One region of the Rhizobium sp. NPDC090275 genome, then DNA from elsewhere that is predicted to be linked to it. Evidence: predicted binding sites of a transcription regulator. Region 1 holds the regulator's gene; the other holds the start of a gene.

Region 1 (9,408 bases):
CCTTCCAGAACGTACTTGCCGTCCTTGAAGAATTCGGTCGAGGCGCAGTCGAGGCCGAGGTGGATGTCTTCGCCAGGCTTGTAGCCGGCTTTCTCGATCGACTTCATGATGAAGTCGAGGGCTTCAGGAGCGCTCTTCAGGCCCGGTGCGAAACCGCCTTCGTCGCCGACGTTGGTGTTGTGACCCTGGGCAGCCAGTTCCTTGCGGAGCGTGTGGAAGACTTCCGAGCCCATGCGAACGGCTTCGCGGATGGAATCAGCGCCTACAGGCAGGATCATGAATTCCTGGAAGTCGATCGGGTTGTCGGCATGCGCGCCGCCGTTGATGATGTTCATCATCGGAACCGGCAGCAGGTGCGCGGAAGCGCCACCAACGTAGCGGTAGAGCGGCAGGCCGGCAGCTTCAGCGGCAGCCTTGGCAACGGCCAGCGAAACGCCGAGGATGGCGTTGGCGCCGAGGCGCGACTTGTTCGGCGTGCCGTCCAGTTCGATCATGATGTTGTCGATCTGGATCTGGTTTTCAGCGTCGATGCCGCCGATGGCGTCGAAGATTTCCGTGTTGGCGGCTTCGACGGCCTTTTCGACACCCTTGCCGAGATAACGCTTGCCACCATCGCGGAGTTCGACGGCTTCGTGCGCGCCGGTCGACGCGCCCGACGGAACGGCGGCGCGGCCCATGCTGCCATCTTCGAGATAGACATCGACTTCGACGGTGGGATTACCACGGCTGTCGAGAATCTCGCGGGCGATAATATCGGTAATAGCGGTCATCGGCTCTTCTCTGCTTGAGGGTGGATAAATCGTTTGAAATTCGTCTTTAATCGAAGATGCGCAAATTACAATGGCAGTTCGGAGCCGTTTTGCGCATGCTTCGCCGCTTTATTCCTCGTGGCCTAATACACGAACGTGTCAGTCTTTTGAACGTCAGCCCTTGGCGATGGCGTCGAAGGCCAGCAGCTTTTCCAGCAGGCGCGGCATATCCTTGAGATAGACCATGTTCGGGCCATCCGACGGCGCGTTGTCGGGATCTTCGTGCGTCTCGACGAACACACCGGCGACACCGACGGCGACCGCCGCACGCGCCAGCGTTTCCACGAATTCGCGCTGGCCGCCACTGGAGCCACCCTGCCCGCCCGGCTGCTGTACCGAATGGGTCGCATCGAAGACAACAGGCGCACCCATGGCTTCCATGATCGGCAGAGAGCGCATGTCGGAGACCAGCGTGTTGTAGCCGAAGGAAGCGCCGCGTTCGCACAGCATGATGTTCGGGTTGCCGCTGGCATTCAGCTTGGCCAGCACGTTCTTCATGTCCCAGGGCGCCAGGAACTGGCCCTTCTTGACGTTGATGGCGCGGCCGGTCTTGGCGGCGGCGACCAGCAGGTCCGTCTGCCGGCTAAGAAAGGCCGGGATCTGCAGCACATCGACGACAGTGGCGACTTCGGCGCACTGCTCCTCGGTGTGGATGTCCGTGAGAACGGGGAAGCCATATTCCTTCTTGAGATCGGCGAACACTTCAAGCGCCGTTTCAAGCCCGATACCACGCTGGGCCGACAGCGACGTGCGGTTGGCCTTGTCGAAGGAGGACTTGTAGACAAGGCCGATACCGAGCTTGTCGCAGAGCTCCTTTAGCGTGCCGGCGATCATGAAGGCATGGTCGCGGCTTTCCATCTGGCAGGGGCCGGCGATCAGCGACAGCTTGCCGGTGTTGGAAAACACCACACGGCCGGCGCCTTCGCCAACGGCCACCTCGGAATTGGTTTCAGTCATCGTTTCTCCTCGAAGGCGAAGAGCGCGCCCTGGCCGGGTGCGGCCTTCACCAGAATTCGATTGTTCTTGCGTGTATAGGTGATCCCGTTAGCAGCCAAATGCGCCTCTGTCACGGCGAGATCGGCAACGGAAAAGACAATCGCCGCGCCGCGCAGGCCGCGATCGGCCTTGGGCTCGGAGAGATCGTAATAGGCGTTCAAGCCATCCGGCGACAGGATATTGATACGGGCGTTGCCGGCATCCAGACTGACACCGAAGGCCTCCTCGCGGGTCGCCTGCGCATCAGACGCCAACTGCAACAGCGGCGCGAACGCCTTCGGATCGGAGGACGAGAGCACGATCGACAGGATGCCCAAAACGCCGTTCGCATGCGTTTCCAACGCCTTGCGGTCGCTGGGCAGCGGGTTGACGCGCTGGCAGGCGAAGAGGAAGAAATCGGGCGCGCGTAGATCGGCCGCGAAAGCGAGGCGGAACGCGGCGGTCGCCTCGGAACTATCCGGCATCTTCATCTGCCTGGCAAATTGCAGCATCTCGCCGCCGCTCATGCCATCGGCGAGAAAGCGTGTGTGATCACTGTCGGCATCAGGCGTCCCGAAGACGATCGCCGACAGCCCGTCATCGCCGCAGCGGAAGCGAAAGGCGCGGTCGCGGGCGGTGAAGACGTTGCCATCGCCGATGGCCGCTTCGTAAGTCTCCAGGCTGGCGATGCCGAGCGGCTCGAGATAGGTTTTGTCGGCGAAGAAGACGCAGGCATTCTCGGTGCCGAATGGGTGCCGCGCATCGGCGGCGACGGTAAAACCGAGCTTACCCAGGCGCTCGCGCGCCATCTCGATGTTGACGACCGGCAGCACCACGTGGTCCAGAGGATGGGGGTCACTCATCAGCAAATCCTCCCGAAATCGGCAGAGATGTGCGCTGGCTTTCGCCACAATGCAAGAGGCGAGCCCGGTTAAATCGAATGAAGTGCAAAATCGCGACGATTCCGAGCCAAGTTTTACGAAAATTTAGGCACTTGCGGAACACATATGGAACATATAGTGTCCGTTCTGGCTTTGTTTCACGACTCTGGGGTTCATTTCGATGCTGACACGCAAGCAACAAGAACTGCTTCTGTTCATTCATGAGCGGATGAAAGAGTCGGGCGTTCCGCCATCCTTCGATGAAATGAAGGATGCACTCGATCTCGCATCAAAATCCGGCATTCACCGGCTGATCACCGCGCTGGAAGAGCGCGGCTTCATTCGCCGGCTGCCGAACCGAGCGCGCGCGCTCGAGGTGATCAAGCTGCCGGAAGCCTATAATCCGAGCCTGCAGCCGCGACGCGGCTTCTCGCCGAGCGTCATTGAAGGCAGCCTCGGCAAGCCGCAGCCGGTGGCCGCAGCCCCTGCCCCGAAGGCCGCGCCGAGCGCCGACAACGGCAACTCAGCGTCCGTTCCCGTCATGGGCCGCATCGCCGCCGGTGTGCCGATCTCGGCGATCCAGAACAACACCCACGACATCACCGTCCCCGCCGACATGCTCGGCTCCGGCGAGCACTACGCGCTCGAGGTCAAGGGCGACTCGATGATCGAAGCCGGCATTTTCGACGGCGACACCGTCATCATCCGCAACGGCAACACCGCCAACCCCGGCGATATCGTTGTGGCGCTTGTCGATGACGAGGAAGCGACGCTGAAGCGCTTCCGCCGCAAGGGCGCCTCGATCGCGCTGGAAGCCGCGAACCCGGCTTACGAAACGCGTATTTTCGGGCCCGACCGCGTCAAGGTTCAGGGCAAGCTCGTCGGGCTTATTCGCCGGTATCACTGAGTGGTGACGTCACTAGTTGGTGACGGATCATCGCTGAAGCTGTCGTTGCGCCAGTCATAGGCGCGATGGCGCATCCACGGGCGACCGACGCTTTCATAGGCTGTTTTGACGACCGGCGCCCCCTGCTCGTCGATGCGGATTTCGACGGCGCCCGATCGCCTGAGGGTTTCGCCGGTCAATAGCATTGCGCCGGAACGGCATGTCGCCTGGCGCAGACGGACAGGCGTGATGACGATATCGGCAACGTCGCAGGCAGGACCGAGATAGGCGGCGTTTTCGAGCATCGCGATGATGTAGCCGCTGTCGAGCGCTGTCACGCACCAGGCCGTCTTCAGGCACTGAAAAGCGCTGTCATTTGTGGACGCTGCGGCATCGCGCATCATGGCGCGGGCTTCGCCTTGTTGTTTCAGTGTCAGCCTTGGTCGCGGCTCTCCCCTCTTCGGGATGGGCAAGGCCTCGCCTTCAAGCATGTCAGGCGGCTTGTGTTCTTCGATCGCGAGCGCGCGTTGCCATTGCCCGAAGATGAAGTCGGGCGGGCGTTCGCGGTTGCTGGCGAGGCCGTCGCCTGTGACTGCCGCCACGAGGCTCCCATCCTCGGAGACGACCAGCTCGGGCGCAGGTGCCGCAGGCAGCAGAACAACGACGAGCGTTGCAAGCGCGGCTCCCACAGCGCCGATCCATCGCAGCCGTGTCCGCATCAGCCCCCAGACTAGGAAGCCGAGCACGGCGATCGGGAAATACCATTCCGGTATCCGCCCGATATCGACACTGCCGCCCCAGCCGGAAACCATCTTGGCGATGTCGATCACCAGATCCAGCCCGAAGCCGGCGACGGTCCATAGTGGCGCGTCCAGACCAAAGGGCGTCGCCAACATCGCGAGCATTCCGAAAGGCATGACGATGAAGGAGATAACGGGCATTGCAAGCAGGTTGGCGGGAAGGCCGTAGCCGCTCAGCCGATGAAAATGCTCGATCGAAAACAGCGCCGTCGAGAAACCGCCGATCATCGAGGTCAGCGCGATGCCGCCAAAGAAGCGAAGCGTGACCATGACCGGCTTTATCGCGGGATGCGTGAGAAAAACGCTTTCGCGATGCCGCCTCCTAGTCCAGACAGCAAAGCCCGCGACCAGCGCCAGCGTCGCGGCGTAGGACATCTGGAAGCTGGGGCCCAGCACCTCCGATGGTGACATCAGGATGATCAGCAGCGCCGAGAGCGCGATGTTGCGCAGGCTGATCGAGGGGCGATCGAACAGCACCGCGACCAGCATGATCGCCATCATGATAAAGGCGCGCTCGGCGGAGACGGCGAAGCCCGAGATCATGTAATAGGCGGTCAGCGCCAGAAGCGCGCTGCCGGCGGCGAGCTTCTTGGTCGGATAGGCCTGCGCGAAGCCAGGAAACAGTCCAAAGAACAGCCGCAGCCCGACAAAGCAGATGCCGGCCGACAGCGCCATGTTGAGGCCCGAGATCGCGACGATATGCGCGAGGCCGGATTGGCGCAGGGCCTCCGTCGTCTCGTTGGAGATAGCGCGTCTCTCATCGGTGACAAGCGAGGCGGCGAAGGCGCCGGTATCATCAGGCAGGATGCTGCGAATGCGGTCGCCAATACTGCTGCGCAAGCCGTAGAGCCATTCCACGGCGCGATCGGCGGCAGAGAGATCGGCGATATCGGTCTGCGACGCGATGGGCTGCGGAACGCCGTAGAAGAAGCCGTTGGCGCCGATGCCGTCGAAATAGGCGGAGAAGGCGAAATCGTTCAGTTCGGGGAGCGCAGGTCCGGCTGGCGGCGTCAGGCGCACACGGCCTCTGAGCCATCCGCCGACCGCGACGGGCTCTCCTGCACGCGCGACGAGCGAGACCTGCTGCGGCGAACGCTTGAGCGCGGGCTCGTCCGTGCGCGTTACCCTGACGATGTAGCGCCAGCGGCCGTTGTCATCTCCCTCGCGCCGTTCCACGCGGCCGGTCACAGTCGTGGTCACCGGTGTGTCGAGAACGATGGTATCAGCGCGCCACGTCTCGAGTTGCGCCGCGAACATGCCGAGGACGACAAGCAGGCCTGATATCGCCACGCGGCGGGTCGCGACGCGCGCAGCGCCGGCCAAGACAAAGACGAGACCGAAGAGGATAGCCCAGGCAAGGAGCCGCATAGGGGGCATATCGACGGCGAGCCGGAACCAGGCGACGGCGCCAGCGCCGAGGAAGACGGGCGACGCCAGGAAAAAGCGGCCGTGGTCGAATTCCGTGCTGAATGCCTGTGCTGCGAAGGATGCCTGACGATTGATCCCTCGGCTTGCGCGACTCAGAAAACCCGACGTCGACTGCGTCAATGGCGCGCGCGTCATTATGGCACGGGCATTTTGCCCTGTTACGGCCGGCAAATTGGCAATTTGCGCCGCTTCGGGTGGCATCAAAACGACGTGACTGGCATTCAACTCCGGCATGCAACGACACCCGAAAGCCACCCTGACCTGCAATCAGAATGAGGCCGGTGGAGCCGAAACGCAACTATAATCGTTTGAATTCAAACGGGAAATAAAACCATCAAAAATGTCAGGTTTATCATTGACTTCCGCTATGCGGAGACGACATCGCTGGAGTGCTTAAAAGTTGATACTGCGATGCACAAAATGGCATCACGGTAACTTGGCATTAGGCGCGCGATCATATAGCTATCGCAGACGACGCTTAACCCTATGGCGCTTTTAAGGCGCCAACCGCCAGTTTGGAGGATCAGAATGACGGATCAAAGCGCAACACTGAAACTCGGTGAGAAGACAGTCGACCTGCCGGTCAAGAGCGGCACGATCGGCCCTGATGTCATCGATATCGGCGCCCTCTACAAGAACACGGCTTCCTTCACGTACGATCCTGGTTTCACCTCGACCGCATCCTGTGAATCGAAAATCACTTATATCGACGGCGACGAGGGCGTTCTGCTCCATCGCGGTTACCCGATCGAGCAGCTGGCCGAACAGGGCGACTTCCTCGAAGTCTGCTACCTGCTTCTCTACGGCGAACTGCCGACCGCCGCGCAGAAGAAGGACTTCGACTACCGCGTCACGCACCACACCATGGTGCACGAGCAGATGAGCCGCTTCTTCACCGGTTTCCGCCGCGACGCGCATCCGATGGCCGTCATGTGCGGCTGCGTCGGCGCCCTGTCGGCATTCTACCACGACAGCACCGACATCACCGATCCGCACCAGCGCATGGTCGCTTCGCTTCGCATGATCGCCAAGATGCCGACGATCGCCGCCATGGCCTACAAGTACCATATCGGCCAGCCCTTCGTTTACCCGAAGAACGATCTCGACTACGCGTCGAACTTCCTGCGCATGTGCTTTGCCGTTCCTTGCGAGGAATATGTGGTCAATCCGGTGCTTGCCCGCGCCATGGACCGCATCTTCATCCTGCACGCCGACCACGAGCAGAACGCTTCGACGTCCACCGTTCGTCTCGCCGGCTCCTCGGGTGCAAACCCGTTCGCCTGCATCGCGGCAGGCATTGCCTGCCTCTGGGGCCCTGCCCACGGCGGCGCCAACGAAGCAGCGCTCAACATGCTGCAGGAAATCGGCACGGTCGACCGCATTCCTGAGTACATCGCCCGCGCCAAGGACAAGAATGATCCGTTCCGCCTGATGGGCTTTGGCCACCGCGTGTACAAGAACTACGACCCGCGCGCCAAGATCATGCAGAAGACGACGCATGAAGTGCTCGGCGAGCTCGGCATCAAGGACGATCCGTTGCTCGACGTCGCCATGGAACTCGAGCGCATCGCGCTGACCGATCCATACTTCATCGAGAAGAAGCTCTATCCGAACATCGACTTTTATTCGGGTATCACGCTCAAGGCTCTCGGCTTCCCCACGACCATGTTCACCGTTCTGTTCGCTCTCGCCCGCACCGTCGGCTGGATCGCTCAGTGGAACGAAATGATCGAAGATCCGCAGCAGCGTATCGGCCGTCCGCGCCAGCTCTACATCGGCGAAGCGCAGCGCGACTACGTTCCGGTTTCCAAGCGTTAAGCTCGACGCATCGAAGCTCAAAAAGAAACCCGGTCAGTTTTGACCGGGTTTTTTGTTTTTCAGCACGTCAAGCACGATTTCCGCGGCGTGAACGCCGGGCGGTTTTTCGGTCTGCATCCGCTCCCAGACGAGATCGTAGCCCTCCATCATCGAGCGGCGCGGCAAGGTGTCGGATGAGAGCTTCTCGGCCCAGCGCGTGAAACTCGCGCCGCGCACGACCTCGTTGATATACTCGGGCACGACAGCATAATCCGCGACGAGGTTCGGGATCGCCGCCGTCCAGATCTTGATCTTGCCGGTCATCAGCTTGATGATCCAATCGGTCTTGTAGGCCGAGACGGTGGGAACGCCTGCGAGCCCCAGCTCCAGGATAACCGTGCCGGATGCGGCCATGGCGGCGTCGGCCTCGGCGAAGGCTTTCCACTTGTCGTCCTTGCCTGTCACCACCTCGGGCTTGACCGGCCAGTCCTTGATGATTTCTCGTACCATGGCCTCGCGGCGCGGGGCCGTGGGCAGCACAAAGCGCATGCCATCGTTGCGGGCAGAGAGCTCGGCCACTGCGTCGCCGAAATAGGGCAAGAGCTTCGTGATCTCGGATCCGCGCGAGCCCGGCAGGAGCATGATCGTCTTCGGCTCATGTGCCGGGCGCGGCTTGCTTGCCGCCCTCGCCTTGCGGGTCGCGAGAACATCGACATCGGCGGTCAGGCGATGGCCGACATAGCTTGTCGGCGGACCGCCGAGCTTGCGCATCACCTCGGGCTCGAAAGGCAGCACGGCCAGCACATGGTCGATATAGGGCAGCATGCGCTGCGCACGGTATTCTTTCCACGCCCAGACGCTCGGACAGACGTAGTTGACGACAGGCAGGTCAGGCAGCGCCGTGCGCACGCGCTTGGCGACGCGGTGGGTGAAATCGGGGCTGTCGACAATGACGAGCACGTCGGGCTTGGCGGCAATGACGGCCGCAGCTGTCTGGCGGATGCGCTTGACCAGCGTCGGAAGCTTCGCGAGAACCTGGGTGATGCCCATGATCGACAGCTCGGAGAAATCGAACAGCGATGTCAGGCCCTGCGCCTGCAGCCCCTCGCCACCGACACCGATGAGCTCGACTGGCCCCGCATATTGCTGCTTCAGCGCGGCGATCAGATCGGCCGCCAGAAGATCACCGGAGACTTCGCCCGCGATGATCGCGACCTTCAATGCACGCACGCTCATTCAAGCCCCCAGGATGGCAATCCACGATCCAGACCGCAGACGAAGATACCGGCTTCCTTTGCCGCCGATATGACTGCCGGGCGATCCAGAATCAGCGCGCGCCCAGCCTCGATCGCCACGCCCGCCAGGCCGGCCTTGCTGGCATTCTCGATGGTCGAGATGCCGATCGACGGCAGATCGGCGCGCAGGTCCTGCTGCGGCTTGCAGAGCTTGACGAGCACGCCGCGACGGCGCGACGAGATGCGGCCGGCGGCGCGCAGATCGGCGACACGCTGCAACATGCTGTCCGTTCCCTCGACACCCTCGAGCGCCACGATGCGGCCGCCAACAGAGACGGCGCCCTGCCCGACGTCCAGCCGGCCGAGCGCGTCTGCTGCCGACCCCGCCTTGGCGATATCCTTGACGTCCTCGGCTGATGGCGCAATCGCGCCGAGCGGACCGACCGAGGCCAGAAGATCCGGTGCGATCTCCTGCACGCCGATCACGCGGCGGCCGTTCTTTTCGATCAGCCCGATCACCATGCGCAGCACGGTGTCATCGCCGCCTGAGAGCAGCGTGCGAATGGTCGAGGGGATGCTTGCGAGCGTCTTCAGCGT
Region 2 (9,408 bases), on a different contig from region 1:
GACGGCGAGGCCGGCCGCACCTGCGCCGGCGCCGAGATCGGCGACCGTCACCGCTCTCTCATCATCCACCAATGCGGCAAGCAGCATGGCGTCCATGCCCGAGCGATGCCCCCTGCCCCTCGGCTGGAGAATATGAAAGGCGCCGCGGTGGAAGGCGTCTATGGTCTCGGTTACTGGCTGAGGCTCGCTGGTCACGGCTTCGCTCACTTCTGCTCGCGCAATTCGTCGCCAAGACCGGCGTCGATGAGGATGCGGCGAGCGCGGTCGGCCTGGTCGTCCTCGACCAGCAGGCGGCGCGGCAGCATGCCGAGCGAGCCTTCCAATATGCTCATGCCCTGATCGGCGATGAAGCAATGGATGCCGGCATCCTTCATCAGGCTTTCAGCGAAGGAGAGCAGCACGGGATCGTTGGCGCGGATAAGTTCATGCATTTACCGTGAAATCCCTTTCAATTTTCCGCGACGTGGCAATTTCGCCTCTTGCCGCTCAAGCCGCCCCTTTCTATTGTCAAATCCAATGAGTGAACAGGAGTCCGGGTCGTTGGGCGTGGTCATACCGCTTGAAGAAAGCAAAAACAAACTGGCATCCGTCAAGCCTTTGGTGGATCTAACCAAGGCGGACATGGAGCGGGTCAACCAGTTGATCCTTTCGAAGGCCGGTTCAGACGTGCAGATGATCCCCGAAGTGGCGAACCATCTGATCTCGTCCGGCGGCAAGCGCCTGCGCCCGATGCTGACGCTCGCCTCCTCCGCGCTCTATGGCTACCAGGGCGAAAACCACATCAAGCTCGCGACCGCGGTCGAGTTCATGCACACGGCAACGCTTCTGCACGACGATGTCGTGGATGAAAGCGACCTGCGCCGTGGCAAGTCCACCGCCCGCATGATCTGGGGCAACCAGGCAAGCGTGCTGGTCGGCGACTTCCTGCTCGGCCAGGCCTTCCGCATGATGGTCGATGTCGGCTCGCTCGATGCGCTCGACGTTCTCTCGTCGGCCGCCTGTGTGATCGCGGAAGGCGAAGTGCTGCAGCTTTCCGTCGCCAAGAACATGGAAACCACCGAGGACGACTACCTCTCGGTCATCCGCGCCAAGACGGCGGCGCTGTTTGCGGCCGCCGCCGAAGTCGGCCCGATCGTGGCGGATGCCGGCAAGGCCGGGCGCAACGCGATGAAGTCCTATGGTATGAACCTGGGCCTCGCCTTCCAGCTGGTCGACGACGTGCTCGATTACGGCGGCAAGGCTGCCGATCTCGGCAAGAATGTCGGTGACGACTTCCGCGAAGGCAAGATCACGCTTCCCGTCATCCTCGCCTATCGGCGCGGCACTGAGGAAGAACGCGCCTTCTGGCGCAAGGCGATCGAGGGTGGCGAAAGCAACGATCAGAACCTCGAAAAGGCACTTGGTCTGATCACCAAGTACGGAACGCTGAACGATACCATTGGTCGGGCGGTCCATTATGGCACGATTGCACGCGATGCACTGGCGCCGCTTCCCGATACGGCATGGAAATCCGCACTGATGGAAGTCATCGACTTCTGCATCGAGCGCGTCAATTAACCGACGATCATTGGTCCAAGGCTGATTTTCTTGCGGGGTCGCTTCAAAAAAGCCATCCTGTCGTGAATCAGTCTTCTCAACTGATTTTGCAGTCGACGCTGGTGGGCTGTTCTCACGAAAGGTTTTCTAATGCGGCGGAAATTTGCCATACGTCTTCTTTCGAGCGCGTCGCTTGCGGCAGTTCTGTCGCTGAGCGTGCTCGGCGGCGCCAATGCCGAAGACGCGGCCAAGAAGGACGACGCCAGCGCGACCGTGATCTTCGATCCTGATAGCGTCAACACCTTCTCCGGCGCATTGCTTGCCGCCCGCACCGCCGATGTTGACCACGACTACGAAACGGCGATCGAGCTCTACAAGAAGGCATTGCAGATCGAGCCGGGCAATCCGGAAATCCGCCAGCGCCTGATGATCTCGCTGCTGCTCAATGGCGACATCAAGGACAGCGTGCGTTACGCCAACGAGCTGAAGAACGACCCGAGCATCGAGCGCCTCTCGACCATCGTACGCGGCGCCGACGCGATCCGCCGCGGCGAATACAAGACCGCCGAGAGCGCGCTGAAGACCACCGGCCCGACCGATCTCGACCGTGTCATGAACGACCTGATGGCCGCCTGGGCACGACTGGGCGCCGGCAAGGGCAAGGATGCGCTGTCGCAGGTCGAGAAGCTGAAGGGGCCGGAGTGGCTCGCCATCTTCCAGAACTACAATGCCGGCGCGATCGCCATCGTCAACGGCGACGTGCGCTCGGCGCGCAAGCACCTGAACGATGCCGTGCTCGACAAGGATGGCGCTGCCACCGCACCCGATACATTCATGCGCGCCATCATGGCGCTCGCTCGCCTGGAAGCGACGCAGGGCAACAAGCAGAAGGCGCTCGACACGGTTTCGGTCGGCGACAATCTGCTACCCAACTACGCGCCGCTCAACGCGCTGCGCCAGAGCATCACCAATGACGAAAAGCAGGTGCAGCAGATCACCACCGCCAAGCAGGGTGCGGCCGGCGTGCTGTTCTCCTTTGCCGGCGCGCTGAACCGCGACGGCGCCGAAGACATCGTCTCGCTCTACCTGCAGATCGCCCGCGCGCTCGATCCTGATAGCGCCGACGCGCTGGTCATGCTCGGCGGTATCGCCGAGAAGCAGAACCAGCTGGACCGCGCCATCGCGCTCTACAAAGAAGTGCCCGACAATTCGCCGATGAGCCGCATCTCCGAGCTGCAGCTCGGCCTGGCGCTCGCCGAAGGCGGCAAGGTCGACGAAGCCCGTGCGCATCTGCAGGGGCTGATCCAGTCGGACCCGAAGGATATTCGCAGCTACCTCGCCTATGGCAGCGTTCTTTCCGACGCCAAGGACTACAAGGCGATGGCCGAGAACTACGACAAGGCTGTCGATGTGATCGGGCCGCTGCCGGGCAAGAACACCTGGACTGTCTTCTTCCAGCGCGGCATCGCCTATGAGCGGCTGAAGCAGTGGGACAAGGCCGAGCCGAGCTTCCGCAAGGCGCTTGAGCTGAACCCGAACCAGCCGCAGGTGCTCAACTATCTCGGCTATTCCTGGATCGACATGAACCGGAACCTCGACGAGGGTCTGGAGATGATCAAGAAGGCCGTCGATCTGCGCCCCGACGATGGCTACATCATCGATTCGCTCGGCTGGGCCTATTTCCGCCTCGGCAAGTTCGACGACGCGACCGAGGAGCTGGAGCGCGCGGCACAGATCAAGGCCGGTGACGCGACGATCAATGACCATCTGGGCGATGCCTACTGGCGCGTCGGGCGCAAGCTCGAGGCCGTCTATCAGTGGAACCGGGCGCTGGGCTCGGAACCCGAGGCCGCCGAGATCCCGAAGATCAAGGACAAGATCGCCAACGGCCTGCCTGCGGTGACCGACGACGCCAAGACCGTCGACAAGAAGATGCCCGATCCGGCCCCTGTCGACCCGAAGCCGGCCGACAAGAAGACCTGATCATCCATGGCTGACATCGGCTTCGGCTTCGCCGACGGCGTTGCGATCAGCGAGGAGGCCTTTGCCAAGATCAATCTGGCCCTGCATGTGACGGGCCAGAGAGACGACGGCTATCATCTGCTCGAAATGCTGGTGACGTTCACGCGGTCGGGCGATCGGCTGGCCTTCGCGCCAGCGGATGCCGACGAATTTCATATCTCCGGCCGATTTGGCGATGCGCTTACTGGTGATGGCGGCACCAATCTGGTGCTGACGGCGCGCGATGCGCTGCGTCTGGCTGTTATCGACGCCGGCGGGACCGCACCGCCCGTCAGCATTCATTTGCGCAAGGACTTGCCGATTGCCTCAGGCATCGGCGGCGGCTCGGCGGATGCGGCGGCGGCACTGCGCGGGCTGATGCGGCTCTGGGGCACTCCCCTGCCCGCCACGACTATCGACGCCATCGCCATCAAGCTCGGCGCCGATGTGCCGATGTGTCTCACGAGCCGGCCACTGATTGCACGCGGGATCGGCGAGCGGATCGAGACGGTGCGCGACCTGCCGGTTTTTCCCATGGTGCTCGCCAATCCACTGAAGGGGGTTTCGACGCCCGAGGTTTTCCGCAGGCTCGCGACCAAGACCAACGGCGCACTTGTGGTAGCACCCGGCCTCCCCTGGCTCGATACGTTGCGCGCCATGCGCAACGATCTCGAACCGCCGGCGCGCGCGCTGCTGCCCGAGATCGCCGAAATCGCCGATATGCTCTCCGATCAGGGCGCGCTCTTCGTGCGCATGTCGGGCTCTGGCGCGACGTGCTTCGGCATATTCGCCAACACGGACGACGCGGAAGCCGCGGCGCGTGCGCTTCACGGCAAGCGGCCGAACTGGTATTTCGAGGCAACCGAAACATTGGCGGGAGACGATGATGACAGGCGTTGACGACACGCGTCCGTTCATTCCAGTGGGATTTGCCGTGCTGACGGTTTCAGATACGCGCACCACCGCCGACGACCGCTCCGGCGATACGCTGGCGGCCCGCATTTCGGAGGCCGGACACCGTCTCATCGCGCGCGCCATCGCGCCCGACGACAGACAGGCGATCGCCGCGCAGGTGCAGGCCTGGACGGCGCAATCGGATATCGACGTGATCATCACCACCGGTGGAACCGGCTTTACCGGCCGCGACGTGACGCCCGAGGCGCTGGAGCCGCTGTTCGACAAGCGCATGGACGGCTTTTCGGCCGTCTTCCACCGCATCTCGCAGGACAAGATCGGCACCTCGACAGTGCAGTCGCGCGCGACGGCGGGGCTGATCGGCACCACCTTCGTCTTCGTGCTACCGGGATCGCCCGGCGCCTGCAAGGACGCGTGGGACGGCATCTTGAAGGCGCAGTTCGATTATCGCCACATGCCGTGCAACTTCGTGGAAATCATGCCCAGGCTCGATGAGCACCTGAAGCGCGGCGCTTAAAAAACTAGTTCCGCGCCGAACGCGCCACCCAGGACGGGATAAGCTCGGCCGATAGCTTGCGCAACTTCTGGCCCTTGACGAATTCGGCGAGCTGCATGCCGCTACGCGCCGTCGCCAGCGCATGTTTTTTCGGCAGCAGCAGCCCAAGCTCCAGCGGCGCCAGGCGGCGCAGGCGCTGATAGAAAGGCCGGCGATAGCCGCGCGAGGCGGTGAAGCGGGCGGGCAGCTTGTTCAGCGCCACATATTCGGCGATCTCGTCGATCCAGCCGCTCTGCGGGCGGGCGCCGGGCTCGACGAACAACAGCCATTCGCCGCGCGCCGAGCGCAATATGTCCTTGATATCCCAATGCTGATGGAAGCGGCAGCCGGCGGCGTCCGCGACCTTGGACGAGCCATCGCGCGAGCCGTGATCGAGCACCACCACATCGCTCACCAGCCCCTCCACGGCACCAGCAACCAACACCGATAACGTCTGCGCCAGCTCAGGTTCCTGATCCCGGCATTCCAATACGACAGTCAACATTGCTCATTTATAGTGCGACGCACAAAACATTACCAGCGACAGTTTTCCAAATTTGTTCTTGCATTGTTCTCATTTCGGCGATAGGAATTTAATCACCAGAACGGATGGGGACGACGAGTCTTCCATCGACGGAGAAACCCGATGAACGAACAGTCCCTTGCAGGGCAGGCCGCATTCGCGCCTGCCAATACGGCGGATATTGCCGACGCGATGATCGTTTCTTCCGGCCTCAGGATCGAGGTCGACCGCCGGCGTGGCCGCGGTGCGGGGCTGAACCCGAGCGGGCGCTTCGAGCCGCAGAGCCGCGAAGGCTTCGACGATGGCTGGCAGACGCTGGAAGAGCTGCCGCCGTTCAAGACCGAGGTGCAGATCGAAAAGCCGCGCACGGCAATCACCCGCAATGAATCGCCGGATATCCCCTTCGACCGTTCGATCAACCCCTATCGCGGCTGTGAGCACGGCTGCATCTATTGCTTCGCGCGGCCCACGCACGCCTATATGGGCCTGTCGGCGGGGCTGGATTTCGAAGCGCGGCTGTTTGCCAAGCCGGATGCGGCCAAGCTCCTGGAGCGTGAGCTTGCCAAGCCCGGCTACAAGCCGCGTGTGATCGCCATCGGCACCAATACGGACCCGTATCAGCCGATCGAGAAGGAATGGCGGATCATGCGGGATATACTCGAGGTGCTGGAGCGGGCGAACCATCCTGTTTCCATCGTCACCAAGTCGGCGCTCATCCTGCGCGATCTCGATATCCTGCAGAGCATGGCGAAGAAGAACCTGGTGCGCGCCTCGCTGTCCGTGACGACGCTGGACCGCAAGCTGGCGCGGACGATGGAGCCGCGCGCCTCGACCCCGTCGAAGCGGCTCGATGCGCTGAAGGCGCTGAGCGACGCCGGCATCCGCACATCTGTGATGATGGCGCCGGTCATTCCAGCGCTGAACGATCATGAGATCGAGCGCGTGCTCGATGCCGCGCATGCAGCGGGCGCCACGGAGGCGGGTTATGTGATCCTGCGTCTTCCATTGGAGGTGTCGCCGCTGTTTCGTGACTGGCTGCTGCAGCACTATCCGGATCGCTACCGGCACGTGATGTCGCTGGTGCGCTCGATGCGCGGCGGCAAGGATTACGACGCCGATTTCAGTAAGCGCATGAAGGGTGCCGGTCCCTATGCCTGGCAGATCGCCCGGCGCTTCGAGATGGCCACGAAGCGGCTCGGCATGACCCGCCGCAGCATGCCGCTGCGCGACGACCTCTTCGTGCCGCCCAATGGCAGCGGCGTGCAGCTGTCGCTGCTCTAGTTTTGTAGCATGTCGTTGTCGCAAAACCGCTGCACAGTTTTGCGCGACATGCTCGGACATTCCCTTACGGACGGCTGACCCTGGCCTTCCGTTCTCAAGTCCCCGGCCCGCCGCCCTGATCCGGGGACTTGCAGGAAATCGGGTTGGCGTGCGAAGTTCAGCCGCATGAAACGTCGCACGCCACCCGATTCTCCCATGCTTTTCGAAGACGTCCCGCTGCTTCCGGATTTCCGGCTGGAGCTGAAGGCGCGCAAGGCCGGTCACTGGCCTGTTGCCGGCGTCGATGAGGCCGGGCGCGGACCGCTGGCGGGACCCGTGGTTGCCGCGGCCGTCATTCTCGACCCGAAGCGCATCCCCGAGGGCTTGAACGATTCCAAACAGCTCTCCGCGCAGAGACGGGAAGAACTGTTCGAGCAGATCCTTGCCACCGCGACCGTCGCGATCGCCTCTTCCAGCTCGCGCCGCATCGACGAGACGGATATCCGCAAGGCAAGCCTCGATGCCATGCGCCGGGCAATCCTCAGCCTCTCCATCCCGGCAAGCTACGTGCTGACCGACGGGCTGGACGTGCCGCCCGGGCTCGAATGCCCCGGCCAGGCCGTCGTCAAGGGCGATGCCCGCTCCGTTTCGATCGCGGCCGCCTCCATCGTTGCCAAGGTCACGCGCGACCGGATGATGACGCGCGCGGACCTCATCTTCCCCGCCTATGGCTTCGCCGCGCATGCCGGCTACGGCACCGCACGCCACCGCGCCGGCATCGACAGCCACGGCCCCTGCCCGCTGCATCGGATGAGCTTCGGGCGGCTCAAGCAGTTCCTGGTCACCGACGGCGAGTAGGCGACACCTCGCACGTCGTTTCAGCGTTACCGCGAACAACATCCCCAAAACGCAAAAAACCCCGGCGAACCGGGGCTTTAAAATGCGATAGGACCAATCTCAGTTGAGGCGGGTCTTTACCTGGCCGAGGGCGTTTCCGAAGAGTTCGGACTGAACCTTGGCATCGGCCTTCTTGACGAGAACCGTTTCAGCGGCGGCGATGGCGAGGTCGACGGCTGCGGAACGAACCGCCTTCATCGCATCGGCTTCGGCCTGCTTGATCTTCGCTTCCGAAACCGCGGTACGGTTGGCGACGAATTCCTCGGTCTTCTTCTTGGCTTCGGCGGTGAACATTTCCGCTTCGCGCTCGGCGGCTGCCAGGATATGGGCAGCTTCCGCTTCGGCTTCCTTGCGCTTGCGCTGATATTCGGCCAGCAGGTGCTGGGCCTCTTCACGCAGGCGCTTGGCTTCCGACAGCTCGTTGCGGATCTGATCGGCGCGGTCGTCGAGCGACGTCGCCATCATGCCGGGAACCTTGAGGTAGACGACCAGCGCCAGGAACAGGACGAGACCGACGAATGCGAAGAATGTTGCGTCCAGTGCAAATTCCATCGATCAAGCTCCCTTCTTGGCCGCGGTAACGGCGGACGTTACTTCAGCCTTGGTGGCGGTGCCACCGATCAGCTGTTCGACGACGGCCTTTGCCGTTTCCTCGGCGATCGTGCCGACATCCGCGAATGCCTTCGCCTTGATATCGGCGATGTGGCCTTCCGCAGCCTTCAATTTTTCGCCCAGAGCAGCTTCGACCGCGCGGCGGTCGGCCTCGGCCTTGAGCTTGGCGGCGTCGCGCGCTGCCGTGCCGATTGCGTTCGACTTGGCGCGGGCTTCTGCGAGTTCGGCTTCGTAGGCAGCAACGTCTGCGTCTGCCTGCGCCTTCAGGCGTGCAGCCTCATCGAGGTCCTGGGCAATGCGCGTGTGGCGCTGCTCGAGGATACCGCCGATGCGCGGTGCAATGACCTTTTGCATGAGCACGAAGAAAATGACGAAGGTAATCGCCAGCCAGAGCAGCTGGGACGCATACGTCGAAGTATCGAAAGGCGGGAAAACACCGCCATGGTGTTCGGCTGGCACGCCGGTCTCGGTATGAACCTCGCCTGCGGCCGGGGCAGCATGCGCGTCTGTACCGGTCGCTGCACCAGTTTCTGCGGTTCCCGCCGGGGCTTCTTCAGCGTAAGCCGGGGTCACAAAAAACATGCTCACCTCCAGGTGTACTGCAAATACAAAGGATCACGGCTCGCTGTTCGCAGGCCGTGATCCCTCAGTGCGCCGAAATTAAACGGCGAACAGCAGAAGGAGAGCGACGAGCAGCGAGAAGATGCCCAGAGCTTCCGTAACGGCGAAGCCGAATACCAGACGGCCGAACTGGCTGTCAGCGGCAGACGGGTTGCGCAGGGCGCCCGACAGGTAGCTGCCGAAGATGTTGCCGAGGCCGAGAGCCGTACCGGCCATACCAAAGCAAGCGAGGCCTGCACCGATGAATTTTGCTGCTTCCGCGTCCATGTTGTACTCCTTTGAAATGGTTGTTGCGGCGAATTGACTGACGCCCGCGGACGTCAATGTCGGTATCCCTTAGTGGCCACCCGGATGGATCGCGTCGTTGAGGTACATGCAAGTCAGCACCGCAAAGACGTAAGCCTGGAGGAAGGCGACGAGGAACTCGAGACCCGTCAGAGCGACGGTCATGATGAGGGGAAGAACGGCGCCACCGATACCAACAGCACCCATGGCTCCAAGCGAGGCA

What was found. The regulator LexA, encoded in region 1, represses DNA repair genes until DNA is damaged. The targets are predictions, from matches to a motif close to TGTTCNNNNTGTGTTCNG.
Region 2: the regulator LexA is predicted to act here: its motif matches at 5,535-5,552, upstream of ACIQUB_RS09585 (glycosyl transferase).

What each region holds. Positions count from the first base shown of each region.
Region 1 covers NZ_JBIVYL010000002.1:519,515-528,922, reverse strand. Annotated here, with positions in the region: gene eno (phosphopyruvate hydratase) at 1-770, opposite strand, end outside; gene kdsA (3-deoxy-8-phosphooctulonate synthase) at 924-1,766, opposite strand; gene ACIQUB_RS06890 (VOC family protein) at 1,763-2,647, opposite strand; gene lexA (transcriptional repressor LexA) at 2,847-3,572, shown strand; gene ACIQUB_RS06880 (ComEC/Rec2 family competence protein) at 3,566-5,980, opposite strand; gene gltA (citrate synthase) at 6,308-7,597, shown strand; gene lpxB (lipid-A-disaccharide synthase) at 7,631-8,812, opposite strand; gene ACIQUB_RS06865 (LpxI family protein) at 8,809-9,408, opposite strand, start outside.
Region 2 covers NZ_JBIVYL010000003.1:329,763-339,170, reverse strand. Annotated here, with positions in the region: gene ACIQUB_RS09615 (methyltransferase) at 1-195, opposite strand, end outside; gene ACIQUB_RS09610 (DUF2007 domain-containing protein) at 204-431, opposite strand; gene ACIQUB_RS09605 (polyprenyl synthetase family protein) at 541-1,557, shown strand; gene ACIQUB_RS09600 (tetratricopeptide repeat protein) at 1,687-3,519, shown strand; gene ACIQUB_RS09595 (4-(cytidine 5'-diphospho)-2-C-methyl-D-erythritol kinase) at 3,526-4,437, shown strand; gene moaB (molybdenum cofactor biosynthesis protein B) at 4,424-4,969, shown strand; gene ACIQUB_RS09585 (glycosyl transferase) at 4,974-5,492, opposite strand; gene ACIQUB_RS09580 (PA0069 family radical SAM protein) at 5,634-6,791, shown strand; gene ACIQUB_RS09575 (ribonuclease HII) at 6,957-7,628, shown strand; gene ACIQUB_RS09570 (F0F1 ATP synthase subunit B) at 7,728-8,219, opposite strand; gene ACIQUB_RS09565 (F0F1 ATP synthase subunit B) at 8,223-8,861, opposite strand; gene ACIQUB_RS09560 (F0F1 ATP synthase subunit C) at 8,940-9,167, opposite strand; gene ACIQUB_RS09555 (F0F1 ATP synthase subunit A) at 9,237-9,408, opposite strand, start outside.